DNA from 3 places in the Lactococcus sp. NH2-7C genome. Region 2 is predicted to be linked to each of the others. Evidence: riboswitches for the same ligand, from Rfam matches in the RefSeq annotation. Region 2 holds a riboswitch; each other region holds the start of a gene.

Evidence for each region. A riboswitch is a leader RNA that binds a small molecule or an ion and turns the genes downstream of it on or off. The one in region 2 is predicted to bind magnesium.
Region 1: it holds a riboswitch for magnesium, as region 2 does, so the genes downstream of both, QJV49_RS03455 (ABC transporter permease subunit) here and QJV49_RS12240 (FtsW/RodA/SpoVE family cell cycle protein) in region 2, are expected to answer to the same signal.
Region 3: it holds a riboswitch for magnesium, as region 2 does, so the genes downstream of both, mgtA (magnesium-translocating P-type ATPase) here and QJV49_RS12240 (FtsW/RodA/SpoVE family cell cycle protein) in region 2, are expected to answer to the same signal.

What each region holds. Positions count from the first base shown of each region.
Region 1 is NZ_CP124538.1:720,303-730,968, forward strand. It holds gene QJV49_RS03415 (LssY C-terminal domain-containing protein) at 1-411, shown strand, start outside; gene QJV49_RS03420 (helix-turn-helix transcriptional regulator) at 476-778, shown strand; gene QJV49_RS03425 (NADH-dependent flavin oxidoreductase) at 870-2,045, shown strand; gene QJV49_RS03430 (DUF1440 domain-containing protein) at 2,218-2,757, shown strand; gene QJV49_RS03435 (hypothetical protein) at 3,028-3,186, shown strand; gene QJV49_RS03440 (type II CAAX prenyl endopeptidase Rce1 family protein) at 3,406-4,047, shown strand; gene QJV49_RS03445 (LCP family protein) at 4,072-5,220, opposite strand; gene QJV49_RS03450 (ABC transporter ATP-binding protein) at 5,249-6,046, opposite strand; gene QJV49_RS03455 (ABC transporter permease subunit) at 6,064-7,821, opposite strand; M-box (ykoK) riboswitch at 7,878-8,047, opposite strand; gene arcC (carbamate kinase) at 8,147-9,118, opposite strand; gene aguA (agmatine deiminase) at 9,143-10,243, opposite strand; gene QJV49_RS03470 (APC family permease) at 10,254-10,666, opposite strand, start outside.
Region 2 is NZ_CP124538.1:2,446,676-2,457,341, forward strand. It holds partial or broken gene QJV49_RS12195 (glycosyltransferase) at 1-783, shown strand, start outside; gene QJV49_RS12200 (HdeD family acid-resistance protein) at 977-1,513, shown strand; gene pnuC (nicotinamide riboside transporter PnuC) at 1,716-2,447, shown strand; gene QJV49_RS12210 (hypothetical protein) at 2,563-2,718, opposite strand; gene QJV49_RS12215 (universal stress protein) at 2,976-3,401, shown strand; gene QJV49_RS12220 (HU family DNA-binding protein) at 3,524-3,871, shown strand; gene QJV49_RS12225 (TetR/AcrR family transcriptional regulator) at 3,941-4,474, opposite strand; gene QJV49_RS12230 (YhgE/Pip domain-containing protein) at 4,637-7,036, shown strand; gene QJV49_RS12235 (metal-sulfur cluster assembly factor) at 7,222-7,554, shown strand; M-box (ykoK) riboswitch at 7,861-8,022, shown strand; partial or broken gene QJV49_RS12240 (FtsW/RodA/SpoVE family cell cycle protein) at 8,405-9,605, shown strand; gene QJV49_RS12245 (LCP family protein) at 9,636-10,666, shown strand, end outside.
Region 3 is NZ_CP124538.1:218,112-228,777, forward strand. It holds gene QJV49_RS01045 (3-deoxy-7-phosphoheptulonate synthase) at 1-962, opposite strand, end outside; gene metF (methylenetetrahydrofolate reductase [NAD(P)H]) at 1,324-2,175, opposite strand; gene metE (5-methyltetrahydropteroyltriglutamate--homocysteine S-methyltransferase) at 2,165-4,438, opposite strand; gene QJV49_RS01060 (metal-dependent transcriptional regulator) at 4,593-5,246, opposite strand; gene mgtA (magnesium-translocating P-type ATPase) at 5,340-8,075, opposite strand; M-box (ykoK) riboswitch at 8,332-8,501, opposite strand; gene dltD (D-alanyl-lipoteichoic acid biosynthesis protein DltD) at 8,563-9,849, opposite strand; gene dltC (D-alanine--poly(phosphoribitol) ligase subunit DltC) at 9,839-10,078, opposite strand; gene dltB (D-alanyl-lipoteichoic acid biosynthesis protein DltB) at 10,122-10,666, opposite strand, start outside.

The DNA of each region.
Region 1 (10,666 bases), 870 kb from region 2:
ACTGCACCCGTTAGCTCTCTCTTTTTATTTTCTAAAAAACAAGACCTCGCCTTTGAAAAAGAAATTGCTGGAAGTCCTAAACAAAGGCATCATATCAGATTATGGGAAACTCCACAAGATTATTACCTCCCTGGGGGAGTAAAGTCTGATTGGGTCTGTGCTGCTTCCTTAGATATTGGAATTAGATTTTCTTTATTTACAGGACAAATTACTCATCGTATTGATGAGAATATAGATCAAGAAAGAAATCTTATCACAAATGAACTCATCGAGCATGGACTAGTTGAAGAAAGGAAGCTATATACTCATTTCACAAATCCTTATCGAAGTAGAAATGGTGGGGGAGATAAGATTTCTACAGATGGTTCTTTAGTTTATTTGAAATTAAGAAAAAAACCCAACAAACGATAGGTATTTAACTTACTCCCAAAATCTTTTATATTGACATATCGTATTTTTTCGATATAATAGATTTATGGAAAATGTGGAAACTTTTAAAACCCTATCAAATGAATATCGATTGAAGATTCTTACTTTACTCAAAGAACCAAAAAAACATTTCTACAACGAAACTAAAGTAGATGAAGTTGAAACGGGTGTTTGTGTAGGTGAAATCCAAAAATTACTGAACTTAACTCAGTCTACTACTTCTCATTATTTATCTATGTTAGAAAAAGACAATTTATTAATTGCTACTCGCATTGGTAAATGGACCTATTATCGTCGAAATGAGGAGATGATTTCCGATTTTAAAAATTTCATATTAGAAGAGTTATAATTAACTTTCTTTTTACTTCTTCATATCGACATTTCTCGAATTATAGTTTTAATAATCTACTTTCCAAATATAATAATAACAGGATAAAAATATGCCAAATCAACTAACTGATCATGTTACCTTACGCCATGGGGCAACTTTAAACAACCGTATTGTAATGTCTCCAATGCAAACTCATTCTGGTTTAAAAGGTGGTTTCGCTTCTGATGATACTATTCAATATTACTCTGCCCGTTCACAAGCGGCAGGTATGTTAATTACAGAATTCCATTATGTAAGTGAAAATGGTGGACCAGCATATGTGCCAGGATATCCTGAACAATTAGGAGCTTATTCTGACGCTCATCTTGAAGGACTACGAAAAACTGCACAGGCTCTAAAAAAAGATGGAAATAAAGCTATTCTTCAAATTCATCATGCTGGGCGAGCCGCTGTAGGACGTCATGTTAATGGATTAGATGTGGTGGCTCCTTCTGCTATCGATTTTTCTTTCTTAGATTACCCTGTTCGTGAACTCACACTAACAGAGATTGATGATATTATTCTTGATTTTGGTAAAGCCACAAAACGGGCAATTGATGCCGGCTTTGACGGTGTTGAAATTCATGGTGCCAATCATTATTTAATTCAACAATTTTTCTCAAAACTTTCTAATCTTCGCACAGATAAATGGGGTGGTTCACTGGAAAATCGAATGGCCTTTCCGCTAGCTGTTGTTAAAGAAGTAAAAGCAATCGTTGATGAATATGCTCCTAAAGACTTTATCATTGGTTACCGTATTTCTCCTGAAGAACTTCATGGAAAAAATGTTGGCTATGATTATAAAGAAGCTCTCTCACTTATCTCTGAAGTAATTAAATATGAACTTGATTATATCCATCTTTCATTATGGGCAGGATACAATTCTAAACCTGAAAATAGCGAAAAATCTTATGCTGAACTTTTTAGAGAAATCTTAGATGATAAAACAAAACTTCTTATTGTCGGTGGTATTTTTGGGGAGGATACAGCGACTGATGCGATTGAAAACTATGCTGATTTAATTGCTGTTGCTCGTGGAACTTTGATTGACCCTAACTTTGCTAAAAAAGTTACTGAAGGAAAAGGGGACACAATTCTTTATAAGATTAGTCCGGAAACAGTTGAGTATTCTCACTTAACTCCTGGATTACTTGAAGCCTTTAGCCGTGAAGATTCTCTTGGCTTACCACCTTTACCCGGAGGCGAATCAATCAGGACTTTGCATACAGGAAAGTACGATATATAATTATTTCCTCACAGAAATTTCTGTGGGGATTTTTAAATATCTAGTAGCAATTTTTTTACTTCCTTTGTTTACAATTTTTGGAAGATAACATCAAAAACACTGAATCCTCCGGTATTTTTGAATTACAATTAACTTTTTGTTAGAATAGAGGACATAAGAAAGGAGTATTATTATGTTCTCATTAAGAAAACCAATTGCTTCTCTAAAAGAAATTATTCTCAAAAGCATTTGGTTCGGATTTATTTCAGGTATGATTTCTGGAATGGTTAAAATTGGTTGGGAAGCAATTCTTCCGCCACGAACTATTGCTCGTAATTTAACCAACCCTCCACAACATATGATGGAACAGTTTGGTGTGCCATCTTCTCTCACCCACTCATACATTTTATATTCTCAAGATCAAAAAGTATTTTGGTTCTCTTTGATTCTTCACTTTAGTTTTTCAATTTTCTTTGCTGCATTATTTATTTTTATAGCGCAATACTGGAAAGCTATCACTTTATGGCAAGGGGCTGCTTATGGTATTGTAATATGGATTATCTGGCATATTATCTTAATGCCAGCTATGGGAACAGTTCCTGCTCCTTGGAACCAACCTTTCGACGAACACTTTTCTGAGTTCTTTGGACATATTGTTTGGGCCTGGGCCATTGCAGCGTGCGCCTACTACTTAATAGCTAAAGATAAAAAAGGGCACTTAGAAAATATTTAATATAGTAGAAGGATTATTCCTTCTTTTTTATTTTTTTCAGTTCTTTTTCGAAAAAATATTGCCCTGTTTATCTCTAAAAGGATTGGATTAACAGATATTTTATCAAAATATCATAAACCTGATTTTAAATTTCAATCTAAGGGCAAATACTTTATTACCTATTAATTTTCTCGTATATTGCAAATACTTTGTTTTTGTGTTAAACTGAACTTGGAATTTCGTTGTGATTGTTATAGTCCCTTTCGTTAAAAAAAGAAAGGAGAATGTATTATGATGACATACACTAACAAAAATAAATTTTTTGAGTATAGTATTCAACTTGATACTTCAAAAAATGTGTTTCGAGCTTTTTTGGCTAACGAACCTCAAATTTTTGGTATTGGTAATACAATTGAAGAAGCAACACACAATTTAGAAAAAATAGTATAGGAGAATAAGTCAATGGATGAACATCCCTCACCGTAAAAGTATCTACTTTAGGATATAGAGTAGGTGCTTTTTTTGTTGTCAAATTTTTTCAAATACCCTTTTAAGCTACCTATTTTTATCCACTGTTTATATTCCTTAAAAATTGTTTTATTCATGTTATACTTATTTAAATAGCTTTATTAGGCTTGTCAATCTATCTAAATTTTGGAGGTTTCTCTTTTGAAAAAACTTTTTACCGCACCTATGAGCAAATCAGCAGTTCCTCTATCACTGATTTTACTATTAGCTGGGTTTTTAGCATTATCTTTTGGGCTGCCAGTTATTGCTCCTTTTTCCTTAGCTATTGCTGGCTTTATCAGCCTTTACATTCTTTTTGGGAAAAAGGGAATTTCTTACACTTTTTCTAAACCTCAAAAAATAGTGAGTACTTATTTTGCTGGACTTATAGGTGCTTATATTTTTGCTGGAGTTGGCATTCTAATTACTAAAATACTATTAGGAAATTCTCCAAATTCTAATCCAGTAGCAGATGGAATGACTCTTTTTGGACTTCTTAAGACAATTCCTATGCTTTTAGGGGAAGAGTTAATTACTATAATTTTACTTATAATTATCGCAAACTTATTAGGTGGAACACGCAAAGCCTTAATTGTTGGGTTTATCATATCCACTTTAATATTCGGATTTCTACATTTACCTACTTACGACTGGAATTTTGCCCAAGTTATTTTTATTATTGCAGCCGCGAGAATTCCCTTTACTCTTGCCTCTTTAAGGAGCGACTCCTTGTATGCAGGTTTACTTATTCATATTACCTATGATTGGATTATTTTTATCCTTGTAATCCTATCACATCACTAATTCATTCTGTTATTGCCCTTCTAATTACTTAATAAAACCATTTGAAGTCTTAATATTAGGCAGAGGACCAGTAGTTGTATTACCGCTTGTCCCAATATATGTATTTCCATTCGTTGAAGTATCTTCTTGGGCTTCAGCTTCTGGATTCTGGACAGTATAGTCACTTTGATAAAGATAGTCACCATTTGTATGGAAGGAATATCCCTTGTTATCAGTCTCATTTTTACGATCTAATTCGAGAGAGACTCTTAATTTATGACTGACAAATTTGATACTATCTTTATAGAGTTCTACCATACTTCTTCCTTGGTTACTAAAAGTTCTCCAATCAAAAGTTAATTGTTGTTTAGAGTAATTACTAAAAGTTAAAGCATTAGAAATAAGCTCTTTAAGATCTTTTGGTGTGATATCAGTCTGAATATTATCATCTAAAGAATCAATAATAGAATATAAATTAGTGAAAGAAGTCATTGATTTTAACTTTTCCTCAACTGCTGAAATTACCTTTTGTTGCCTGAAACCTCTCATAATATCTGTATCTATATGTCGTTCTCTAGCATACGAAAGAGCCTTGGCACCATCTAAGTGTTGCTTACCTGAATTAAATTTTATAGACTCATTACCACTTTCATCAGTACCCATAAAGGACTTTTCAACATCAATATCAATTCCACCTATAGCATCAATAAACTTAATGAATGAATTGAAATTAAAAACACAATAATGATCAATAGGAATATTAAAAGTTTTTTCAACCGTGTTAACTGAAGCCGAAGGTCCTCCATAAGTATAGGCTGCTTCTATCCGTTGCATACCTTTGTATGATTTTGAATCAATTTGAACAAAACTATCGCGAGGGATACTACAAAAAGTTGTCGTTTTTGTTTTTTTGTTAATTGTAATAATCATCATCGCATCCGTTCGCGTCGTTCCCAAATTTCTCTCTTGAGTATTATCTAAACCCATGATCAAAAATGACTCTGTATCTTTATGTTTCTCAGATTTATAGTTGTTATCAACTTTATGATAACCTTTCTCTAATATATTATTTAAGCGATGATTGGCCATCGCGATATACCCGAATACTCCAACTCCTATTATTATTACTAGAGATACGATAAATCCGGCTATTTTTTTTATTTTATTATTTCTTTTTCTCCTATGTGGAATCATATTAATTTTTCTTCCTTTCTTTTACCTACTAAAAATTTTTATTAACCTTAATTTCTGTCATGACTACCATTTCATTAGTAATTTCTTCAACAATACTTGAGATACTACTTATAGTTCTTTGATTTCTTGGGATATCAATATTGTAAACTTTCGCAATCCTCCCCGGATTTGAATCTAACAATATAATCCTATCAGACATTTGCACTGCTTGTTCTATATCGTGCGTAATCATTACAATTGATTTTGTGACAATTTGTTGACTTAACCACATACTTATAAGTTGATCTGACAGCTGTTTGGATGTTACAACATCTAAAGCAGAAAAAGGTTCATCAAGTAATAACAATGTAGGTTCTGCGGCTAAAGCTCTAGCAAATCCTACTCTTTGTTTCATTCCGCCAGAAATTTCTCTTGGATATGATTTTTCATTACCCTCTAGCCCAATCATTTTTATTAGGTTTTTTACTCTATCATTAATTTCATTTTTAGACATTTTCAAATTATTATCTATGCCAAACGAAACATTTTTATAAACATTTAACCATGGAAATAGAGCAAAATTCTGAAAAACCATACTAATGTTTGGATCCGGTTCTTTGATCTTTTTTCCTTCAAAGATGATTTCTCCATGACTTGGATGAACAAGACCAGCTAAACTTCTCAATAATGTCGATTTTCCTGCTCCTGATTGTCCAATAAGACTTACAAATTCCCCTTCCTTTACGGTAAAGTTTATATCTTTCAGAACTTGTATATATTTCTTTGATCTTTCTACTCCATAATCTTTGCAGAGTGAAGTGACTTTTATTAAATTTTTCTTTTCCATTCTTATTTCCTCCCTTTTTAATAATGGAATTTTTCTCTAGCATATTTGTAAAGTGGTTGCCAAACGAATATAATACACAATCCTACTACAGCACACATCGCCAAGGTACCAAGTGCTGATTTATCCTTAATCCCATCATTCACAGCAATATATTGCCCTAAACCGGTAACATTTATTGTTTCCTTACCCCACTGCAGGCTTTCCGCTGCTATATCTGCATTCCATGCTGCTCCCGCCGCATTTATGATAGCTGTTATCAAGTATGGAAACATTGATGGAATGAGATAGCGAGTCCACCACTTAAACTTGGATAATGGGAAAATTTTTGTGACTTCTTTTATATCATCTGGTATTGCTAAATACCCAGCAATAACATTGAAAAAGTAATACCATTGACAACCAACCATGATTAGCGGCAAAATCCACCACTCAAGTTGCTTATACCCTAAACTAATAAAAATTACTATGAATGGAGTATATACGTTTGAAGGAATTGACCCAATAACTTGTCCAATTGGTTGGATAAAGCTTAAGCGTATTTTGTTACTTGCAACCCACACCCCGAGAGGTGTAAAAATCGCTGCTGCTATAAGCATTGCTAATACTACCCTCAATGTAGTTAAAATCATTAAGTGAGGGATCATTGAAAAATCTTCATGGGGTAGGAATCTATAAAGTTTAATAGCAGAGATAACAACCGCATATCCTAACAGGATATACCAAATAATTGAAATATATTTTTTTACTTTCCCTAGATATTTAAAAATAAGATTTATCCTAAGAATATACCAAGCTCTAGGTAACTTAAAAATCCAGAAATCTTTTATTTTTTGAATCCATTTCACTAATATTTTTCCAAAATTAGATGGTTTTACTAAATTGTATACAATTGATTTTGGAGGATTACCTTGAGTTGTTCCTTCATCATAACGATAATAATAAGTAGCTTTAACCAAAGGTTGAAAAACTAAGAAATTTAGTATGACGACATTAATAATTAAAGCAATAACAGCGAAACCACAAGCTTTAAAGTCTGCACGATCTAATGCAACTTGAATATAAGAGCCAATTCCTGGCAAAATTAAAGTTTCAGACTTAGGGATTGCGACGGTAACCTGTTCACTTGCAACAATAGCAAACCATGCTGCTGACTGAGATATGACAAGATTCCATAATAGGCCCGGAATTGAATATACAAATTCAAGACGCCAAAATTTTTCCCAAGCATTATATCGAAATTGTGATGTTACTTCTTTCAAATCTTTGGGAACTACTTCCATTATTTGGTAAAGTGACAACATGATGTTCCATGCTTGTCCAGTAAATACTGCAAAAATGGCAAGCGCTTCAGCTCCCATTACATTACCTGGATATAATCCAAGTAAAAATGCAGTAGTAAATGTCATGAACCCTAATAAAGGAACTGATTCTAAGAAATTGACCATCGGCAAAATAATTCTTCTTGCAGTTTTAAACTTAACTGCCAATACACCACAAATAACAGAGAATAAAATTGACCACATCATTCCCACAATCATGCGAAACATTGTTCGCATTGAAAAATAAGCAAGGTTTCCAATAGATAAAAAATCGTGCATTTTCTTGACATCATCCACTGAACTTTGAGACGGTAACGATGAAAGGGGTTGGTTAATTGTTATTTGCGTCACAATAAGAATAAATGCAAACAAACAAATAATACCAATTAAAATAAAATCACCCATAATAGATTTTACTTTTGGTTGTTTTGTATCAAGATATTTTCTTCTTGACATAAAAAGCCTCCTTTTCATATAAAGGGAGGCTCTCAAAATCAATAGATTATTAGTCTATTTAATCACGACATTTGAGTTTTGGCTTTCTGAGACGTAAGAAATGATATTTCTAGTTATCTTGGAAAAGCCTTGATTCGACTAGTCCTGCTTTACCCATTATTGTCTCTCGACAGTTTTGAGCGATAACCTATGTTCTTCAGAGTAACCTCACCTAATATGATTAGTTTTTATTTACTACAAAAAAAGTATAGCACTAGCTATACTTTTTGTCAAATTAAAATGGGCATCCTATGTAAATTTCTTTTTATTTCAAATTTGAAATAAATTATTTTGAAAAAAATTTTAAAATTAAATCGGGGACAATCCGTGTTCCTGCTCCAGTTTTGACAAAGTTTTCCACATTTTCAAGTGAAGTAATCGTGGCTTGTTTACCAGTATTTTCGACAAAAGCGACAGCTGCTGCCACTTTTGGTTTCATAGAACCTGGCGCAAAATAACCTTCTTCTAGATATTGATGCATTTCGCTAACTGGTACTATTCCTAGAGCTTTTTGATTGGGTTTACCAAAATTTAAAAAGACATCACCGACAGAGGTAAAAATAACTAGTTCATCAGCATCAACAAGTTCTGCTAATTTTGCTGCCGAAAAATCTTTATCAATTACCGCTTCGACTCCTTGATATCCCTTATTTTTTTCAATAACAGGAATCCCTCCGCCACCAGATACCGTGACCAAAGCTGATGATTCTAACAATGGTTTAATTGCGTTAGCCTCAACAATTTTGAGAGGTAAAGGTGAAGGAACTACTCTTCGGTAACCTCGTCCAGAATCCTCAATCAATTTCCAATCTGGATATTGAGTCTGAATATTTTTAGCCTCTTCTTGGCTATAAAAGGGCCCAATAGGTTTTGTCGGATTTTTAAAAGCCTCATCATTAGCATCTACTACTGTCCTTGTCACTACAGAAACAAAAGGAACTTCAGACATTCCATTATTCGCAAGAGCCTCTGTAAAAGCTTGGGCCATCCAATAACCAATTTGTCCTTGAGTCATAGCAACAGCTGTATCAAGTGGCATTGCCGGATTTTTAACTGAATTACTTTCAAGTTGTTGCAAAAGCAAATTACCAACTTGAGGTCCATTTCCATGAATGATAACCATTTCAACATCATTGTCTTTTATTAAAGGCATCAATTGTTCGGCAGTCTTATTAAGTGCCATAGATTGTGCTTGCGCTGTAGGGTCGCTAGTTAAAATAGCATTCCCCCCTAGAGCAACTACAATACGTTTTGCCATCTTCTGTTAAATCCTCTCTACACCTTATTTGGCTTTAGGCTGTTGTTGAGTAATACAATGGATATTTCCTCCACCATAAACTACTTCAACAGTGTTTACACCAACTATTTCACGGTCTGGAAACATCTCTTGAACTTGTTTTAATGCTAGAGCATCATTTTCATCACCATATTGTGGTACGATAACTCCTTTGTTTGTAATTAAAAAGTTCATATAAGAAGCAATACAAATATCTCCATCTTCACGTGGCATGGTTCCTTCAACTGTATCAATTCTAAATTGTTTTTTAATCGTTACATTTTTAGCTGGACAAGTCAATTTATGAACTTTAAGTTGGCGTCCTTTAGCATCTTTCATTTGGCTCAAGCGTTTATAGGCATCTTGGGCAGCTTCATAAAAAGGTGATTTCTCATCATCAGTATAAATACATGCAACTTCCCCTGGTGCTACGAAGCAAGCAACATCGTCTACGTGACCATTTGTTTCTTCTGGGTCAATTCCATCCCCAAGCCAAAGAATTTTTTCAGCATTCAGATGTTCTTTAAGTTTATTTTCAATGTGCTCTTTGCTCATGTGAGGATTGCGTCCTTCAGACAAAAGGCACATCTCAGTGGTCAAAACTGTTCCTTGACCGTCAACATGGAATGAACCTCCTTCAAGAACAAAGTCATCGGTCCGATAAGAGTCAACACGTTCTAATTCACAAACTTTTTGTGCCACTAGATCATCTTGGTCCCAAGGAAAATATAGACCATCAACAAGTCCACCCCAAGCATTAAAAGTCCAATCATTTGCTCGAAGTTCACCCTTATCATTAATAACAAAACTTGGCCCACAGTCACGGACCCAAGAATCGTTGTTAGAGACTTCAAGCACACGTACATCAGCGGGTAATTGATAACGAGCATTTTGATATTGCGCTTGTGAAACTAACATTGTTACTGGTGTAAATCTACTGATTGCTTTAGCGACATTAGTAAAGGCAACCTGAACAGGTTTCGCTCCATCACGCCAGTTATCTGGACGTTCGGGCCAAATCATAAAAATTTGATCTTGAGCTTCAAATTCACCAGGCATCCGAAAACCATCTTCTTTTGGTGTTGTACCAATAATACGTTTTGCCATTTTTTCTCTCCTATTTTTTTATTTTTTTAAATTTAATAATTAATTCACCAATCACAATAAAAATAATTGCGCCAATTGTAATCGGTAATTGTTCTATCAATGATGCCTTATCATATTGTAAGGGGATGGCTGTAAAAATTAGTGATATGATAATAATAATCATTGGTAAGGCCATGTATCCTTTCAAGATTCCGTCACTACCACTCACTCTAAATGGACGTGGAGTGTCAGGGTCAATCTTACGTAATTTATAAAATGCGGGGAAAACCGGAATATAACTCAATAAAAATAGAACCAAATTTAATGAGAAGAATGACCAGAACAAATCTTGATTGGGTAATAAAGGCGCAATCACTACAATAAGTGTAGCTACAATCCCATTCATCAAAGCTGCACCCCAAGAAATTCCATTAGAAGCACGTC
Region 2 (10,666 bases):
GATGTCCAGAATCGTGCAAAATTGATTGCGAAATCTCAAACAGTTGAATTTTCTAGTATTGTAGGAATCATTAAACGGACTCAACTTGGTGTACTAGGGAGTATCTATGCCTACAGTGGAGCAAATACGATGTATCGAAAGGATGCTTTAATTGATGTAGGATTGTTTAGGCAAGATAGAGCTACAGAAGATATTAGTATTGCTTGGGATCATCAAATGGATGGCTGGTTATCATTATTTGCACCACGAATTATGTTCTTTATGGAAGTTCCAGAATCTTTGAAAATGCTATATCGTCAAAGAAAGCGCTGGGCTAAAGGTGGGACAGAGGTTTGGCTGACTAATTTTAAAAAGGTATTTTTACACCCTTTTGACAATGTTGGTCGAACAATTATGTTTATTGACCAAAGTTTCAGCATTATCTGGTCTTTCTTTTTTTGGATTTCGTCAGCGATTTTTATCTGGTCTTTATTGCAATTTGCCTTTACTGGAAACTTAGAACGTATTTACCACATGTTAACTATGGCCTTTCTATTTGTTTGTTTTGAAATGATTTCGGGAACTTTCCAATTAGTCGCTTCATTGATAGTGGACGACCGTGGAAGAAAACTGAAATATCTATTATTTGCTCCACTCCACATGCTTTTTTTCTGGATAATGAATGCATTAACAATTGTAACAACTTTCATTCCAGCAGTAAAAACAATTCTAGGTTTAGGGTCAGGAACATGGAAAAGTCCAGAGCGTAAAGGGATAAAAGTAACAAATAAAAAGGATGATTGAGATTATTGATAAAAAATTTTATATTTCAATATTTGAAAACTTTGAGAGGATTAATTGCTCCTCTTTTTTTTAGAAAAATAATGATTAATTTAAAGACCACTAAGCGTAATTTTTTAATCATCAAGGATAAGATACTGTATTCATTATGTTATAATTAAATGAGAATTAGAGAATATTTTTTGGAGGGAAAATTATGTTAACAGATTTTGAAAAACTTAGACGCGGCGTTGGATTTAGTGGTATAATTTCAATTATTATTGGTTTATTGATACTATTCTTACCTACAAAAACAGCAGCGATTGTCGCAGCACTTGTAGGGGTAGCACTTGTAATTATGGGTGTCATTTACATTGGAGCAAATTTAGTTAAAAGAAGTGAAGAAAAAGGGAATTTCTGGAGAATTTCTCATTTATTATTGGGATTTATCTACTTATTTGCAGGAATTTTTGTCTTCTCAGATTTAAATGCGGCCGCAGAGTCACTTTTTGTCCTTATTGGGATTTTTGTTGGGATTAGTTGGATAGTAGATGGAATTGTAACTCTTACAGTTTTAGCAAATTTCAATAGTAAATTCTGGGGGATTTTCTTAAGTATAATTAGTATTATTGCTGGATTTACCTTGGTATTTTCTCCACTTTGGGGAGGGGTAACTTTATGGTTGCTTCTTGGAATTGAATTTTTAATTGTTGGTTTCATCAAGATGATTCATTATTACAGATGGGATAAATGATAAAAGGCCGATGAATATTGGCCTTTTTTATTTATGCAATATTTTTAGGTATAAACGAAATTAATTAAGAATCAGTATTGATTAAGATTTTTTTTCAATAAAAAATAAATCTAAAGAATATATTTGGAAGCGTCGGACAATTATTCATTCGTGATATAATTTTTAGTGGACGTTTTTTGACGTTCTTAGATTGGGGATGAGAATGAAAAATTATCTCAAATGGCTCAAAGATGAGCTAAAATCAATTAATACAGCTGGAAGCATTATGCTTTCGTTTATCATAGGAGTACAGTTGGCATTCTTTTTGACGTCAACAATTACGGTCTTATCGGTCATCACTTTGATTGCTACATTAATGGGGTCGGCATGTACGGTTTATATGATGATTGGAAAACCGATTAATGGTCTTTTGGGGCTTATTAGTGCTTTTGGTTATATTTATATTAATTGGGCTGCTGGTCACTATGCCTCTGTTTTAGATCAAATTGTTTTTGTTTTATTGATTGACTTACCATTGATATTTACTTGGAAAACTTGGGGTCATCGAATTGAAAATGGCGTCAAATTCATGAAGACAAAAGGATGGATTTTAACAATTATCAGTATGTTGGTTCTTTGGTGGCCAATTACAGTCATTTATACAAAACTTGGAGATAGCAATCCATTGTGGGATGCTATTACTTTAATTATTGGAGCGGCGGCTTCAATCTTGGTTGTTAGAGGTTATGGGGATAGTTACTCACTTTGGCTCTTATCTGATGTGGTCATGATTATTTTATGGGCAACAGCACTTATGGATGGCTATTCTGCAAGTTCTTTAGCAATGCTTCTAACAATTACTTTCTATTTGGTTACTTCTTTATATGGAAAATTCTTTTCTATTTGGAAGAATGACAAGAAGGCAAGTGGAGAAGTAGTAACTGAGAGAAACTAAAAAGGGAGTTGCTCATTGAGCAGCTTTTTTTTATTTAAAGTATAACAAAAGCACCTACTCTCAAAATTAAAGTAGATGCCTTTATTGATTGGGATACTCGCCCATTTTTTTCTCCTTAAACTAATTGTTCTAAGTTTTGTACAGCTTCTTCAATAGTATCTCCAGCACCATAAATATTTGAATCATTTACAAGTGATGCTCTAAAGATATTATGAGAAGTATCTAGAGTTACTGTATATTGGAAAAATTTATTTTTGTTAGTGAATGTCATAATACATTCTCCTTTCTTTATTTATTATACGAAAGGGAACCATATTGGTTCATAACGAAATTCCAACTAAATTGTAGCATAAAGAAATCAGAATATCAAAAAAAGTGATTTAATATTTTCATAAAATTATATTTTTACTTCTAAGTAAAATTGGAAAAAAAGTCTTAAAAATAAAAGTTTCTTCTAAAAATATTGTGAGTGTTTAGTTGGACTTCTTAAATATTTTATCATAGAATATAGTAAAGGAGGCGTTTACAATGAGAGATGAATACAAGAAAATTTTAGTTGCAGTCGATGGCTCTGACCAATCGAAAGAAGCAATTCATGAAGCAGTCGCCATTGCCAAAAGGAATAAAACTTCATTATTTGTTTTACATGTTAAAGATGAAACAAGACTTCGGGGAACTCCTTATGCCTTGGCAATTAATTTAGATGATTTAGAAACAGAATCTAAAGAAATTATTGCTGAAGTTGAGGAACTGATTAATGATGAAGTTGAGTTTGAAGTCCATGCCTTTACAGGAAACCCAAAGAAAGAAATCATTAATTTTGCAAAGCAATTTGAATTGGATTTGATTGTGGTTGGTTCAAATGGTAAGGGATTATTAGACAGGATGCTAGTAGGTTCGACGACAAGTTATGTTGTTAATCATGCACCTTGCAATGTTATGGTTGTAAAATAACCAAAAAATCTTGGCGTAAGCTAGGATTTTTTATGAAGATTTATATGATGACAAAAGAATTCACTAGAGTTAGTGAAGAAAAGGATGATAGGGGAATGTAGAAAATAAGGAGGAATTAGTTAATGGCTTCAAAACAGGAGTTAATTGATTATGTAGCAGACCGTACAGAACTTTCAAAAGTTAATGCGGCAAAGGCAATCAATGCCTTTGTTGAGGCAATCACTTACTATATTTCTGAAGGGAAACCTGTTCATATCTCAAATTTTGGAACTTTTGAGGTTCGCAAACGTGCAGCCAGAGTCAGTCATGATGTTCATTCAAGAGAAAAAATTTTAGTAGGTGAACAAAATATTCCGGTATTTAGAGCTGGAAAAGCTTTAAAATTAGCTACGAAACAAGAATTATCTGTTGAAGATATGGTGAGTGAAACATTGAATAGTATGATTTTAGAAGTTCATCATCACGATTGACACCTGTTAATGGCTATTATTTTTCAAATAAAGATAATAAAAGAACGATTCTTCAACGAGAATCGTTTTTTAATTAATGAGTTCAACTAATAGATTAGCAATTTGAGTGGGTGTTTCTTTTTGTTTTCGACGAATCCACGATTGAGTAGTTCCAAAAATAGCATTAGCATAGTAGGTTGTCGCATAAATTTCCCCTAATTTTCCTAATTTAAGATGTTTAGATTGAGGGAAAAAGGAACTTTGAATGAGTTCTTTGAGTTTTTGCAACATAAACTGGTGGATTTCTTTGCTGCCATTTTCTGAAAGAAGAGCAGCATAGATTTGGTTTCCTTTTAGAAATTCAAAAGTTTCAAGCATCGTTGCATGAATATTTCCATTATTTTTTTCAAAGACATATTGAATAGTCTCAAAAAGTCGACGTTGATAGGCTTCAATCATGTCATATTTATCTTGATAATGAGTATAAAAACTACTACGACTAACTTTAGCTAATTTCACAAGTTCAGTCGTTGAAATTTGATCAAACGATTTCTCGCCTAAAAGTTGAATCATTGCATCTCGTAATTGAAGTTTTGTACGATCTTTTCTGCTGTCATTGGACATTATAGAGGGACCTCCGTCCTTTTTGGAATGTAAGTGCTTTATTTAGACACATTTAAAGATATGTCCAAAATTCGATGGATAATAATTGTCAAATTTTCTAAAAAGTTTATAATACGTATTGTAACAGTTTTTGGACGTGTTGTCCATATGAAAGGGGAAAAGATGTTAAAAAAAGAATGGCAAGCTATTTTAAAGCACAAATTTTTTATTATTGTTATTATCGCATTAGCACTTGTACCAGCAATTTATAACTATATTTTCTTAGGCTCTATGTGGGATCCATACGGTAAACTTAATGACTTACCTGTGGCGGTCGTAAATTTGGACAAGACGTCTGAATTGAATGGAAAAAAATTTAAACTTGGTGATGATGTCATTGCTGAAATGAAAAAATCTAAGGATTTAGATTATCATTTTGTTTCAGAAGATAAAGCTTCTAAAGGGATAAAAAAAGGTGACTACTATATGGTTATCACTTTCCCAGAAAACTTTTCGGAAAATGCTACGACATTAATGAATAAGAAACCCAAAACAGTTCAGTTAAATTATCAAACAACACGTGGCCATAACTATATTTCATCAAAAATGAGTGAAAGTGCAATGAACCAACTGAAATCAGAGGTTTCTAAAAATATTTCACAAACTTACACAAAAGAAATTTTTGCTAAACTTGGTGATATGAAATCAGGAATGAAAGAAGCGTCTGACGGGTCAAATAAATTGGCTGACGGAACTTCATCAGCATTGAACGGTTCAAAAGAATTAAGTAGTAATTTGAATACTTTATCTTCATCCAGTCTAACTTTTACTGACGGCGCAAATAATTTGAATTCAGGCTTAAATAAATATGTATCAGGAGTGAATCAAGCTGCCAATGGTGGACAACAACTTTCTTCTGGTGCTGACCAATTTGTTAGTGGAACGCAACAATTAGCAGCAGGTACACAAACTTTGGCTGATAAATCAAAAGAGCTGTCAGCAGGAATTTCACAAATTTCTCAAGGGTCAGAAGCGGTGAGTCAATTGCAATCGGGTGTGCAACAACTATCCGAAGGCTTAAGTCAATTGGCTCAAAAAACAACTTTATCCGAAACTCAACAGCAAAAAATTAGTGCTGTACAAAATGGTCTTACTGAATTAAATCAGGAGTTACAAAAAAATACGATTGACCCAAATTTGGCTGCCAATATCCAAAATAACTTGGAAGGTCTTGGAGCTACGGTCACAAATCTAGCTAATGATCAAGTGGTAGCCTCTAAGGCAGCAGTTGAAAGTACTGTGACTTTTAAAACTTTAAGCGAAAGTCAGAAAACAGATATAAGAAATGCATTAGATAATTCTGTTGGTGCTGGAGCAGTTCAAACCGATTTACTATCATTAAATAAGAATATTAAAGGAGTCCAAGACAGTCTTACAAGTCTACTACCAATGTTTGGAAAAATTGCTGATCTTAAAACATTAGTTCCAGGCGCAAGTCAAATAATTGCTGACCTTTCAGGTGGTCTGAACGAAGTAAACACTAATGTAAACACAAAATTTATTCCTGGTATCAATCAGTTAAATGCTGGTTTGACGAATTTTAATGACCAGTTAACTTCTGGAAGTCAAAAATTAACTTCTGGTTTTGCCCAATTTGCTGACGGAGTTAATCAAGCAAACGCTGGCGCTCAACAATTAGCAAGTAAATCAAAAGATTTACAAAGCGGGACAATGCAATTAGTTTCTGGATTGTCACAATTACAAGCGAATGGTTCAACTTTAACTTCAGGTTCAAATCAATTGGCAGGGGGTGCTCAACAAATTTCCTCTGGTTCACAACAATTGGCGAATGGAGGTTCAAGTTTAACAAGTGGGTTGGGAACGCTAAATACAGGTGCTAATAACTTGTCAACAGCTTTAGCCAAAGCTGATAATACTCTGTCAGCAACTAATAATTCTAATGAAAATGCTAAAAAAGTTGCTGCACCATTGAAACTTAAACATACGGATCATGATAATGTACCAGAGAATGGTGCAGGGATGACACCATATATGATTAATGTTGCCCTCTTTATCGGTGCTCTTGCGACAAATGTTGTGATTGGAATTGGTTTCTCAGGTGAAAAATGGAAATCTGGTCGCGAATTTATGTTGGCTAAAATTGGTACGAATGGTTTGGTAGCACTTTTACAAGGAATCATCGTCTGGGGAGCAGTTGCTCTTCTTGGCTTGAGACCAAATCATTTGTGGGAAATGTTGTTGTCAGTACTTTTAATCAGTTTCGCTTATATGGCAATCAATACTTTCTTCTTAACGGCTCTAGGTAAGATTGGTGAATTCCTTATGATTGTAGTTTTAGTTCTGCAACTGGCGACGAGCGCAGGAACTTACCCCTTACAACTGGCACCTAAAATATATCAAGTCATCAGTCCTTGGTTACCAATGACTTATGGTTTAAAAATGTTACGCGAAACCATTGGTTTGAATGGAGCAATTTTACCAGAAGCAATTCTATTTGTGGTTATTATCGCTCTCTTTACTTTCATGTTAAGCTTCTTCAAGAAATTCTCGCGTTTTGCATAAAATAAATTACTGACAGAAAATGTTATGAATAAATTTTTTCTGTCAGTAATTTTTTATCTAGAAATTTTAAAATAAATTTGGTAAAATAAAGCTGTAAAAAGAATTTGACAATTTGGATTTGTCCTAGAAAGCACATTCGTTCAACTTTTAAAGTTTTGCTTTTTATGACAGCCTAAGGAGATAAAATGGCAGATAAATACACAGAAGAGCAAGTGAATGAAATCAAGGACAAAATTCTCTCTGCCCTTGAAAACGTCATTGACCCAGAGCTTGGGATTGATATCATCAACCTCGGATTAGTTTATGAAATTAGCTTTGAAGATAACGGATTTACAGAAATTAAAATGACATTGACAACAATGGGATGCCCTTTGGCTGACCTTTTGACTGAACAAATTCATGATGCTTTGAAAGAAGTGCCAGAAGTTGGTGAAATCAAGGTGAACTTGGTTTGGTATCCAGCATGGACAGTTGATAAAATGAGTCGTTATGCCCGTATTGCTTTGGGAATTCGATAAATATAATAAAAAAACTCCTTAGTCATTAGTGACGAGGGAGTGTTTTATTTATTAAGGAAATTCATTATTCAATTATGAGCTTTTTGTCTGTATATTTTAATCTTTGGTATTTTATTTTAAAAAAAATATTTTTTTTCTTAGTTCTAATTTCTAATAATTTAGTAATAACAAGAGGTTTAATCCAATAAAAAACATTTAATTTAGGTAACTCATTTGTTATTTGACTAAAAGTATAGGTCGTGTTATAATTTTTTTGCTTAGGAAATATTTTGAAAATTTAATTTAAGCAATTTTGGTTAGAGATTTTCTAACCATCGGTAGGTGAGGCTACCACAGGGATACGGGTTGCTGCCGCAGAGTCGTGGAGACACGATGAGAGGGCCAACAGTTCACGTCGAAAAAAGAAGGCGTGAAATAGTGCAACAACATCGCCCTGCGGAGTTAAAGCTTGAACGATACTGGGTACTTTTAGTTCACTTGATAGTGTATCTTATTTGAAATAATACCTTGTCTACGTTCAACCGACGTAGGCAATTTTTTTATTAAAAAGGAGGTGGTGAAAATGGAAGCACAGAATAACAGTGGCTCAGACCCCGGGAGCTGTAGGAAAAAAGATACGATGAAAGTAGATGACCATTTTTATCACTTCAATCTATTCTAGCTCTCTGAGTCGGAGTTGTACAATCAAAATCTACTATAAATCAGAAATTGAGGTACATGCCGATGGAAAAAATATTGACTCATACAATAATAAAAAATAAAAAAATGAGGGAGAAAAAGTTATTAATTAATTTGCAAATAGAAACACTCTTCCAGTTCATTTGGAAGATTAAAAAAAGGGGATTGATTCATGGATAAAAAAATTACCAAAAATAATTTTTTAGATTTATCTATTTTGATTCCTTACTTGATTCTTTCAGCTGTTGGATTACTCATGGTGTTTTCAGCAACTGTCCCCTATCAAATTAACCGGGGGCTATCTCCTTATCGATTGGCAATTTCTCAAGGAGTCTTTATAATTATAAGTTTTGTGGCTTTAATTATTATTTATCGAGTAAAATTAAGAATTATAAAAAATGAAAAGATTTTAAAAATAATTTTTCTAATTATTATCTTGCTGATGATTTATTCAAGGGTTGGCCCTAATACATCAGCGAATGGAGCACATGGGTGGATCCCTTTACCAGGAATTGGAACCATTCAACCCGTTGAATTTGCTAAACTTTTTACAGTTTGGTTTCTTGCTTCTATCTTTTCTAACAAACAAGAAGAGATTGAGAAAAATGATATTCAGGCAATTTTTAAAGGCAATAATCTCGTAACAAAAGTTGTAGGGGGGGGGGCGATTTCCGATTATATTACTAATGATTGTGGAACTCAGTATGCCCAATTTAGGAAATACGGCAATTATTGGACTCTTAGCCTTGATAATGATTGGTGCAAGTGGAATTTCTTGGCGATGGTTTTCAGGTTATGGGAAGATGTTGCTTACGATTAGTCTTAGTTTTTTGCTCTTTCTTTTTATCAGTGGAGGCGATTTGATTCCAGGATCTTATATTAATGCTCGATTTAAAGCATTCGTTAATCCTTTTACTGACTTGGCTTCTTCGGGTCATCAACTTGCTAATTCATATTATGCGATTGTAGATGGTGGCTGGTTTGGAAGAGGACTGGGGAATTCGATTGAAAAACAAGGATTTCTGCCTGAAGCTCATACAGATTTTATATTTTCAGTAATAGTAGAAGAATTGGGAATCATTGGTGGAATTATAATCCTAGCTGTCATCTTTTTCATGATTACCCGAATGCTCTTGGTAGGGATGCGGGCAAAAGATCCATTTAATTCAATGATTTCAATTGGTTGTTCATCTTTCTTGCTGATACAAGTTTTTGTCAATTTAGGTGGAGCAATTGGTTTAGTTCCAGAAACAGGTGTCACTTTTCCCTTTTTATCACAAGGTGGATCCTCATTTTTAATTTCAACTTTGACAGTAGGACTTGTTTTGAATAGCTCAGCTGACGAAAAATTAAAGAGTTTAAATAAGTTATAATTTTTAATAAAAGAAAGAAGTATTCTTGATATGAAAAGAAAAAAAGTCAGGCAGAAGAAAAAAATAAAACGCTCTAAAAAGATGTACTTTGTTCGTTTTATGTTACTTTTAGTTGCTTTAGTTTTGGTAGTTAGTGTGGTTCTTTATGTCCAAGCTGAGAAAACATTAACTAAAACTCATGTAAATACAAAAATAAAAAGTTCTAGTTTATCTGCAAAAAAACCACTAACTATATTGCTCATGGGAGTAGACACTGGAGATAATAGTCGGGGTGGAGCAGACTCATGGAATGGAAATTCAGATTCACAAATTATTTTAACATTAAATCCTCGGACAAAAACAACCACTATTATTTCAGTGGAACGAGATACGATGACGAATATTGAAGATTCATCTGGAGAGATTCAATCTACTCAAAAAATGAATGCTGCTTATCCTTTAGGATTTAATAGTGGTGGGTTATCATCTGCTGTCACTTATGCTATGAAAACCATTGGTAATCAAGTAGGGCTTAATCTTAATAATTTTATGATTGTTAATATGGACGGTTTAGTAAATCTTGTGAATGACGTTGGAGGTGTAGAAGTTGTTAATGATACTAATGGGTCAGATGTCTATCAAGGGACTGATTCAGGTAAAATAACCTTGCCTGGTTCAGATAAAACTGTAGATAGTGGAGCGATTTATATCTCAAATACAGAACCTGAATATAAAGCTTATGTTCCTTATCTTTCAGGAAATCCTAAGCAGTTAATCAACGGAGAACAAGCTTTAGTTTTTGCCCGAGATAGAGATACGTTAGCCAATGGGAATTATGGACGTGCAGCTCACCAACGAGAAGTTATGACAGAACTAATGAACAAGATGCTTAGCCTTAATAATGTTTTTAAATATCAATCATTTTTAAATGATATTTCATCAGATTTTAAGACGAACATTTCGGTAAATCTCGCTAATTTGACAGCACTTATGGCTTACAAAGATTGTCTTAACAAAGTAGTTTCTGTTCAATATCAAGGAGTAAGTCAAATGGTAGATGGTGGAAGTTATGAATTCATACC
Region 3 (10,666 bases), 370 kb from region 2:
GTGATTGATTTTCCAAATACTTCTGGTTTGTCTTGACGACCATCTTCAAGATATGATTCAATCATAAACCCTCTGACATATTTATGAATTTGTTCATCCCAATTACGATTGACTAATGTTTGGCGTACAATTCTTATTTGTTCCATATACTTCTTCCCAGAGTTATCATGATTGGTATCAATAACAATAAATGGATTTTTTAAGCCCATTTTTTCGTATATTTCAATACTTTCAAGAAGATTATCTGTATAGTAATTTGGATGGTTTTTACCATTTTCATCTTGTCCACCACGAAGGATGGCATGAGCTAATGGATTTCCTGATGTTTCTACTTCAGCATTCCCAAATAGAAAATCTTGGGATTGTTGGGCCGCATACATTCCATTAAACATAACTTTTAAATTACCTGATGTCGGATTTTTCATTCCTGTTGGGGCATCTATTCCTGAGGCAACAAAGCGATGTTGTTGATTTTCAACTGAGCGAGCGCCCACCGCGTAGTAACTTACTAAGTCATCAACTAACGGTAGATTTTCTGGGTATAGCATCTCATCAGCCGTAGTCAGACCAGTTTCAGTAATTACTTTATAGTGGAGGTCACGAACCATTTTTATCCCATTGATGAGGTCTGTGTGTCCATCTGCATCAGGTTCATGAATGAGACCTTTATATCCATCTCCGTTTGTCCTTGGTTTTGCAGTGTAAACACGCATCACAATAAAAATTTTATCTTCTACTTCTTTTTGAAGTTTTGACAATCTGTGAGCATATTCTAAAACTGCAGCTTCATTATCTGATGAGCAGGGGCCAATGACTAAGAGAATTCTATCATCTTCGCCTTTAATTATTGCTTCAAGTTCCTTATCACGTATTTCTTTCTTTTCTCGCTGCTCATCATTTAAATGATTTAGCTCTTTTACATCTTGAATGTTAATTTTGTTACTGAGTTCTTTAAAAGTCATCTTTTACCTTTTTTCTATATTTTTTTAGTAAAAATACTTAATAATATTTTACCTGCAATAAATTTTTCTATTTACTTTTTATGTGCCTCCTTTATAATAAAAAAAGACGTCCCAGGGGACGTCTTCTTTATCCCCTAGATGATTAACGAACATCAAAGAGGACCCACATTTTATTAGCCAAAAACTAATGTGGATCATTCATAAAGAAAAAATAAAATTTTTTAAAGTTGTTAATCATTTTGGAACCTCGATATTTAATATTATTAGTTAGTATAATTAAAATTTTTTGATTTGTCAATTATTTATCTATTTTTTCTTAATTTTATTTCAAAATTTCTTTTTACATAACTTTTATTATGTATCAAACGGTGAATAAAGAAGAAATTGAAGTATGGATGGAGTGTGCTGTATTTGCATTATTCATCGTATATAAGTGAATACCAGCAACATCCTCTGTTACTAAATCAACAATTTGGTCGATGGCATAAGCAATTCCAGCATCTCTTAAAGCGATAGGGTTATGTTCATATTTCTCGAGTATTCTAATAAATTTTGCTGGTAATGGCGTATTACAATTTTTTAATAGACGAAGAATTTGATTTCGATTGATTACTGGCATTATTCCAGCAAATATTGGAGTATTAATCTCAGCAATTGCGCATCGTTCTTGAAAATCATAGAAACTATCATTATCAAAAAATAGCTGCGTGATTAATCTGTCACAACCAGCATCTACTTTTTCTTTCAGATAATGAAAATCGCTCACTCGATTTACTGATTCGGGGTGAATATCAGGGTAGCAGGCACCTAAAATTTCAAAACTATCATCATAATCTTTGATAAACTTAACCAAATCACTTGCAAATCTAAAATCTTCTTTCATCGGTTCATCGCTGATATCACCTCTTAAAGCAAGAATTTTTTTGATTTGTTTATCTTTTAACCGTTCCAAAATTTCGATCACTTGATTTTTATCTAAATAAGCGGCAGGTAAATGAGCAACTGCTGGAATACCTAGTGTATTGTTTACATAATCAGCAAACTTTATAGTTGTATCACCAATGTTATCATAATTATTGTTACTACAAGTTACACTGATAAAATCTGGCGAAAGAGTTCTCAGGCTATTCAAAGTCTTTACCAAGTTGGTACTTCCAATTTGAGTTGTAGGTGGAAAAACTTCAAAAGAAAGAATTTTGGAATTATTTGTCATATTCAATTTTTTCCTTTCTTAGCTCCCTAGTTGCTTCAACTAAGTTTCTTAAACTAGGAATGGTTTCAGCCTTACCACGTGTCTTAAGACCACAATCTGGATTTACCCAAACTTGTTCAATTGGTAGTTTGGCCAATATTTTTTCTAATTGATTTTGTATTTCTTTTACACTAGGTATTCTTGGAGAATGAATATCATAGACTCCAGGTCCAACTAAAGTTTGAAAATGGTGAGCTTTTAATGCGTCGATAATTGATAGTTCACTTCTGCTTGCTTCAAAAGAAATTACATCAGCATCCATTGCGTCAATGGATGGAATAATGTCTTCAAATTCAGAATAACACATATGCGTGTGAATTTGTGTTTCTGGTTTTACTTTAGAATGAACTAAACGAAAAGCAGGAATTGCCCAATCTAGATACTCTTTGTACCAATCACTTTTGCGCAACGGTAACTTTTCTCTCAAAGCTGCCTCATCAATTTGAATAATCTTAATACCAGCTTTTTCTAAGTCAAGGACTTCTTCTTGAACAGCTAGTGCCAATTGTAAAGTACTTGCTTTTAACGAAATATCTTCTCGTGGAAAAGACCAATTTAGAATAGTTACAGGACCTGTCAGCATTCCTTTTACTGGTTTTAATGTTTGAGATTGAGCATAGGCTGACCAACGTACGGTCATAGCTTCTGGTCTAGTGATATCAGCCCACACGATTGGAGGTTTGACACAACGTGTCCCGTAAGATTGAACCCATGCTTTTTGAGTAAAAACATAACCTTCTAACTTTTCTCCAAAGTACTCAACCATGTCGTTTCGCTCAAACTCACCATGGACTAAAACGTCTAATCCAATATCTTCTTGGAGTTTAAGACATTCTTTAATTTTCTCTTTTAAAAATGTTTCATAGTCTGCTTGGCTTAGTTCCCCTCGTTTATTTTGTAGACGGGCTTTTCTCACCTCTGTTGTTTGGGGAAACGAACCGATTGTTGTAGTTGGTAAAAGCGGTAGATTAAGTGATTGGGATTGACTTGCTCGCCTTTCGACTAGTGACGGTTGCCTAGTGAAGTCTTTCTCTGTTAAATGATCAAGTTTTTGCTTAAGTTGTTCATTTTCTTGAACTCTTTTATTTTTAAAAAGCTCAATATTCTTATTCAATAAGGGAGTATTTTTATTAAAATAAATTTCTGCAATTTCATCAATTTCATTTAATTTTTCTGTGGCAAATGAAAAATGTTTAAGAATTTCTTTTGATAATTTTGTCTCATTTTTTACTGTTACTGGAACGTGTTGTAAAGAGCAGCTTGTATTAATTACGATATTTTCTACTTCATCTAATGCAGCTAGTAGTTCAAGTGTCTTTTGATAATTATTACGCCAAATATTCTTTCCATTTACTAGTCCTGCAAAAAGTATTTTCTCTTTGGGAAAACCGTATTTTTGAATAAGAGCTAAAGAATCTCTTCCTTCTATAAAATCAAGACCAATACCCTCAAAATTAAGATTTATTATTTCTTTATAGCTATCACGAATATCTCCAAAATATGTTTGAAGAAGTATCTTAAGGTTGTTTTTACTCTTAAGTAGTTCTTCATAAATACTCACAAATAAATTTTTTTCTTCTTCAGTTTGGTCTAAAACAAGTGCTGGTTCTTCAATCTGTAACCATTCTACTCCTAGTTGATTAAGTTCTTTTAGTAGTGTTTGAAAAGCTACAACAACCCCAGATAATACTGTATCTTTCGTGGCTCCTGACTTGTAATCTGCTAAAACTAAAAATGTATATGGGCCAATAATTGTTGGTCTAGTTTCAAATCCAGCAGCTTTTGCTTCCTTATATTCATTTAATAATTTTGAAAAATTTGCTTTAATAATCGTATCTTTATTAATTTCCGGAACTAAATAATGATAATTTGTATTGAACCATTTTTTCATTGGTCTTGCTTTTACGTCATTTTGTTTATCTTGGAAACCACGCGCTAATGCAAATAAAGTATCTAGTTCATTTAATTCTAAATTTTTATAAGACTCTGGAATTGCACCTAGAGCGATTGATAAATCTAAGGTTTGGTCATAGAAAGAAAAATCATTAGAAATAGGTAAGTCAATTCCAGCTTCTTTTTGACTTTTCCAATTTTCTAAACGAATTTCTTTAGCCACTTTTTGTAATTCTTCTTCTGTAATTTCTTTACGAAAATACTTTTCAAGAGCAAATTTTAATTCACGGTTTGAACCGATGCGTGGGAAAGCAATAATTGATTTTTTCATAGTCATAGTCTCCAATTTTTAATAGGTCTATATTATCAAATTTAATAAAACTTTAATAATACATTTTTAATATGATGACCTATAGTTTTAAACTATAGGTTAATCAGAGAACAATAAAAAGCCCAAGTAAATTTCTTGGACTTTTTGTATTTCCTTATCTTCTTCGCATTAAGTGAATTTTATCCTGTAAAAAAGGTGGAATAACAATTGAACTTTCTCTATCTTCTTTAATAATTATTGATTTATCTTCTAATATATCGATTACTTTAATAAGATGTGGAAGAGAAATTTCTAATTTTTTGAAAAAATTTTTTCCTTCCTCCTCTATCACAGTAACATGGTAGGTCTGCTCAATTTGTGCCTCATCAAGCGTTAGTTCCACTTCGTTTTTCACCCAAAATGATTCTGTAGGAATTTCTGAGCCGTGAGGGTCAGTTGCTGGATATCCCATTAAGACATATAGAGATTCAATCAACCTAGGCGATGAAGCATGTTCTAAATTTTCGGCTTCATCGTGTACTTCCTCCATTGTATAACCAACCTTTTCAAAAAGAAAAGTTTCCCAGACCCGATGACTCTTTAAAATAAATCTCGCTTCATGCTTCCCTAAGTCTGTAAGTGATACCCCATAATAAGGTTTATGGATAACAAGTTCTTTTTTGGCTAATCGTTTAATCATTTCAGTGGCGCTTGGTGATGATACTGATAATTTTTGAGCAATGGCATTAATACTAACAGATCCATTATTTTCATTTTTTAGGCTATATATTGCCTTTAGATAGTCTTGTTCATTTTTTGATGTTTTCATTTTTTCACCTTACTTTTCTTGATTTAATTATAGCATAGACTATACCAAAGTAAAATAAAAGTGGGATAAATTATCACCACTTTTATTTTTTATTTAAAGTAATTCACCGTATTTTGAAACAAATATTTTTTTAAATATGGTGACAAGCATCATATACATCACTACTGTTAAAATTAGCCATGGGAAAAAGTTAATTGGTAAAGCCATTAAACCAATTGAATGTCCAAAGCTTGTGAATGGAATGATTGTGAGTCCAATGATTCCCATGAAAGTTAAGATTGTTAATGGAGCCGAAGCACGACTTTGTAAAAATGGAATTTTAGGAGTACGAATCATATGGATAACCAAGGTTTGAGTCCACATTGATTCAGCAAACCAGCCAGTATGGAAGAGCGCGATAAATCCAATATATGCTGTACTTCCAGGAACAAGAGAGCTAAATGGTCCAAATGTCGCTGGACAAATCACAAAGAACATTAGGAGATAAGTTGTAATATCGAATACGGAACTGGTTGGTCCAATCCATAACATGAATTTACTTACAGAACTTGCATCCCATTTTCTTGGAACAACCAAATATTCTTCATCGACATTATCCCAAGGAATAGCGGTACAAGAGAAATCATAGATTAAATTAAGTAAGAGAATATGAATAGATAACATTGGGATAAATGGTAAAAATGCACTAGCGATTAGAACTGAGAACATATTACCAAAGTTAGAACTTGCTGTCATTTTTATATACTTAATCATGTTAGCATAGGTTTTTCTTCCTTCAATAATTCCTTTTTCAAGAACCATTAAATCTTTTTCTAACAAAATTACATCAGCTGACTCTTTGGCAATATCTACAGCACTATCTACTGAAATTCCAACGTCAGATGATTTCATTGCTGCTGCGTCATTAATACCATCTCCCATATAGCCGACACTATTGCCTGAATTTCTAAGTGTTGTTACTATTCTGGCTTTTTGTTGAGGTGATAACTTAGCAAAAACAGAAGCTTCCTTGGCAACCTTTGCCAATTCATTATCATCTAATTGGTCGATATCAGAGCCTAAAATAGTTTTATCAACTGGAAGTCCTACTTGTTTGCAAACTGAACGAGTAACTTTATCGTTATCACCAGTCAAGATTTTAACTGATACCCCATATTTATTGAGTGCTTTGATTGCTTTTGCTGTAGATTCTTTGGGTGGATCTAGAAAGGCAAGATAACCCATTAACACCATTTCAGATTCATCTTGAACCGAGAATGTATCTACTGGTGAAGGATTTGTTTTTTGAGCGACTAAAATCACGCGCATTCCTTCTTCGTTAAGTTCATCAACTTTTTTTAGAATATATGCTCTGAGTTCAGGAGTTAAAGGAACAACATTTTCCTTATCTTCAACCAAAGTACAGATGTCTAACATTTCTTCAGCTGCACCTTTAGTAATCATTTGAGTTTTTGAAGTCGCTCCATTAGTATTATTGCTTTTTACTACAACACTCATCCGACGTCTTTCAAAATCAAAAGGAATTTCATCAACTTTTGTATATTTACTACTTAGACCACCCAGTTCAGGATTTTTATCTTGCTTGGCTTCGGCTCCTTCGATAATTGCCAAATCCATTAAATTTTTTAAACCAGTTTGGTAGTAACTATTCAAAAATCCATGTCTTAATACTCGAATATTTTCTTGCCCATGAATATCTAAATGACGCATTAATACTACTTTATTTTGTGTTAATGTTCCAGTTTTATCAGTGCAGAGAATATTCATTGAACCTAGATTTTGAATAGAATTTAGGTTCTTGATGATTGTTTTTTCTTTTGACATTGTGACTGCACCTTTTGCTAGGCAAGTTGTCACAATCATTGGTAACATTTCTGGTGTTAAACCAACAGCAACTGCTAAAGCAAATAGTGCGGCTTCCATCCAATCACCTTTAGTGAAACCATTGATCAATAAGACAAATGGAACCATAACTAACATAAAGCGAATAAGGACCCATGAAACTGAGTTAACGCCTTTTTCAAAAGTTGTTTTAGTTGAGTCTTCGGTTACACTTTTTGCCATTTCACCAAAAATGGTCGCATCTCCAGTTGCAATTACAATTCCATAAGCACTACCAGAAATGACATTTGAACCCATGAAGGCTAGGTTTACTGATTCTGTGATTGAATCATCTTTTTCATCAGTAGCTAAATCTAGTTTTTCTACTGGTTCGCTTTCACCAGTTAAAGAGGCTTGGCTGATAAATAAGTCTTTTGCTTGAATAATCCTAAGGTCTGCTGGAACCATGTCTCCAGCTGATAGATGGATAATATCGCCTACGAGAACTTCTTCAATAGGAATCTCTTGACTTCCTGATTCTAATCTATGAACGTTTGTCGTCGTCGTAATCATTTTTAAGAGATTCTCAGCAGCATTTCCACTTCTAGTCTCTTGAACGAAACGCAGAATTCCTGAGATTAAAACCATTGTAGTAATGATAATGAGTCCTTGGGGATTTTTCTCACCAGGAGCTGCTAAGATAATATCCGTAAAAGCTGAAACTAATGCTAAGACAAACAATATAATGGTAAAAGGATTGATGAACGCTTGATAAAGCCGTTTAATAAGTGAAGTTTTTTTACCACGCGTAATCGTATTATCTCCATATTGTTCACGAGAGATTTCTACTTGTTCTTCACTTAATCCTTTATTTGATGTTTTAAATTTTTGAAATAGCTCCTCTTTTGTAGAAGTTTTTGCAAATTCTAATCTTGCATTTATTTCATTGTTATCTACAAATGTTGTAGCTCTTTTTGTGTTTTCGAGTGTTTTTCTAATTTTTTTCATTGGTCTGTACCTCATATTCTATAATATTTTTGTCTGTACAGTCCCAAACGTTAGGCACTTTAAAGAAGGTGATAAAAACGGAAAGCTGCTCTTATCACGTTAATTATCTGCGGCCTATCAGGCTCGGGACTATTAATACTCTGGGATTCCATTTCCGTTTTCACCTCCTTTTTAAATATAAAAAACCTTGCCTACAAAACTTAAACGTAGGCAAGGGAATAATTCCAAAAAAGATACCACTACTATAGAGCGAATCAGTTACAAGCTATCGTTCAAGCTTTAGCTCCGCAGGGCAATGTTGTTGCACTATTTCACGCCTTGTTTGTCGACGTGAACTGTTAGAACTGTTAGCCCTCTCATCGTGTCTCCACGACTCTGCGGCAGCAACCCGTATCCCTGCGGTAGCCTCACCTACCGACGATTATGTCATAGACATAACCTTTATTATTATAACTGACATATTCTTTTTTGTCAATCTTTTTTATTTTTAATTTACTATAAACTCTGTTGCACCATTCATTGCCCAATCTTTTGATAAAAATAACGAATTATCAATATGATAGTTGACCTTGCTTGGTGTCTTCATGAATTTTTCAATCGCTTTGTCTGTGGCTAACCAACCTTTAGTACCAAAGTGGACGGTATCTCCAGAGGCATAAGGCGTGTCATACATATCTGTTAAGTCAGCAATTTGATAAAAGCCTTGGCTGCGCAATTGTGTTTTAATTTTAGAGCTGAAATTTTCGAGTGTTGCTTTTGATACTCCTGTGTAAGATGACCATGAGCCATTTACTGGTTGGATAACAAATAAAACGTCATTATTATTTTTTGCAAATACGTTCAAAAGTTGTTGGAAATCCTGATACTCTGGACTTTCTAAATAGGAAACATGCTTTTTAAAATTTTCAAGATGTTTGTATTTAGATTTTATTTTCTTATCCCAAACTTGGTTATTGATTTGAAAAGGATTGTTATTTGAACTATGTTTTCCTTGGTCAACTGCTAATTTTTCTAAGTTTTCAGAGGTTGGATCTTGGGGTAATTCTTTAGCAAACTTATTAATTTTTGGCGTAAGTCCGAGAGGTTGTGCCGTGAATTGTGAAACACTTGAGAAGAGTAAATCTTCTTTTCGCCAAAATTGAAGATTGGTCGCCACAGTCATTTTTTGTAGAGTGGTCAGTGGTTTTTTATCTGCTAGACGTTCTAGAGAATTATAAATCGTCTCTTCAGATTTAAGCGATCTAAATCTTAATAAATGTTTTGCAAGTTGGGTGGTGGTATTTGCTTTAGGGTCTGCTTCTTTTAACCAACCGTAAATCTCACCTTTGGATACAAAGTTTTTCAATTCACTTTCAACAATTCCTTGTTTTGAAAACCATTGTGGACTAATGACAAAAACAATTTTACGATTTTTTAACTCATTTGCCACAGAGTTCATGTAGAAAAAGTGGGTTAAAGTAGTTGTTCCTGGTTGTCCTACTAAAAATGGTGTAAAACCAGAATTGTATTTTTTGAAATAGGCACTTGGGTGAAAAGAATCCACATGTTCCATTTCTGATGAACCAAGAACTGGTAAAAACTCGGGGTCTGAATAGGCTTGTTTTTTAATTGAATAGCCTGTAAAGCTTGGAGTATTTAGTGGTGATTGAGCAAATTTAACAAGTTGGTCTTTTGAGTATTTCATACCAACATTTATTGGGAGAAATATCAGTAAGCCAACAAGGGCTAAAGCTGCAATTAATGGGCCAATGGCTCTAAAGATTTTAATTTTCATCCTTTTTTTCCTGAACACGTGCTGCTATTTTATTTGCTGTATTCCAATCTTCACGGTCCATTTCTGATGGTGGAAGACTGATATCAAAAGCACCTTCTAATTCAACAATGAGCATGATGGCTCTCATTGAATCAAGAATTCCTTCTTCAAACAAATCCATGTCTAAGTCTTCACGGAATTCGTCTGTGCCTGATACGGTTTCGATAATATCAAAAATTTGTTCTTTCATTTTTCTTTCTCCTAATGTTTTTTTATAGTATGCCTAACGACTTTTAGAAGTTAGGAAGTGGGAAATGTGGATCTATGCAGTGCATAATAATGTAATTTGGTATTCCTGAGAAGATCAGGAAACTGATAAATACTAGATTAAATGTAATGAAGATGCTTATAGCACTTGTCCATTTATTATCTGGAATTTTCCAGTTTTTACGCTTCTTCAGACGTTTCCATGCGTCATAACCAATCATTAACATGGCGTGGTAAAAACCATAAAGGATGTAATACCAAGTTAAACCATGCCAAAATCCCATGAGTAACATATTTGCAAGGTAACCAATATTCGAGATAGTTACCATATTTTTAGACCATTTTTTGACCATGAATGTTTTCACTAATCTCATGAATACAAAGTCACGGAACCAAAAACTCAAGGTCATGTGCCATCTTTGCCAAAAATCGTGAATATTTTTAGCTAAGAATGGTTTGTTAAAGTTATGGGGGAGGTCATATCCCATTAAATTGCTGACACCAATAGCAAAGAGCGAGTAGCCAGCAAAGTCAAAGAATAGGTAGAGGCCATAAGCATACATTGATGAGG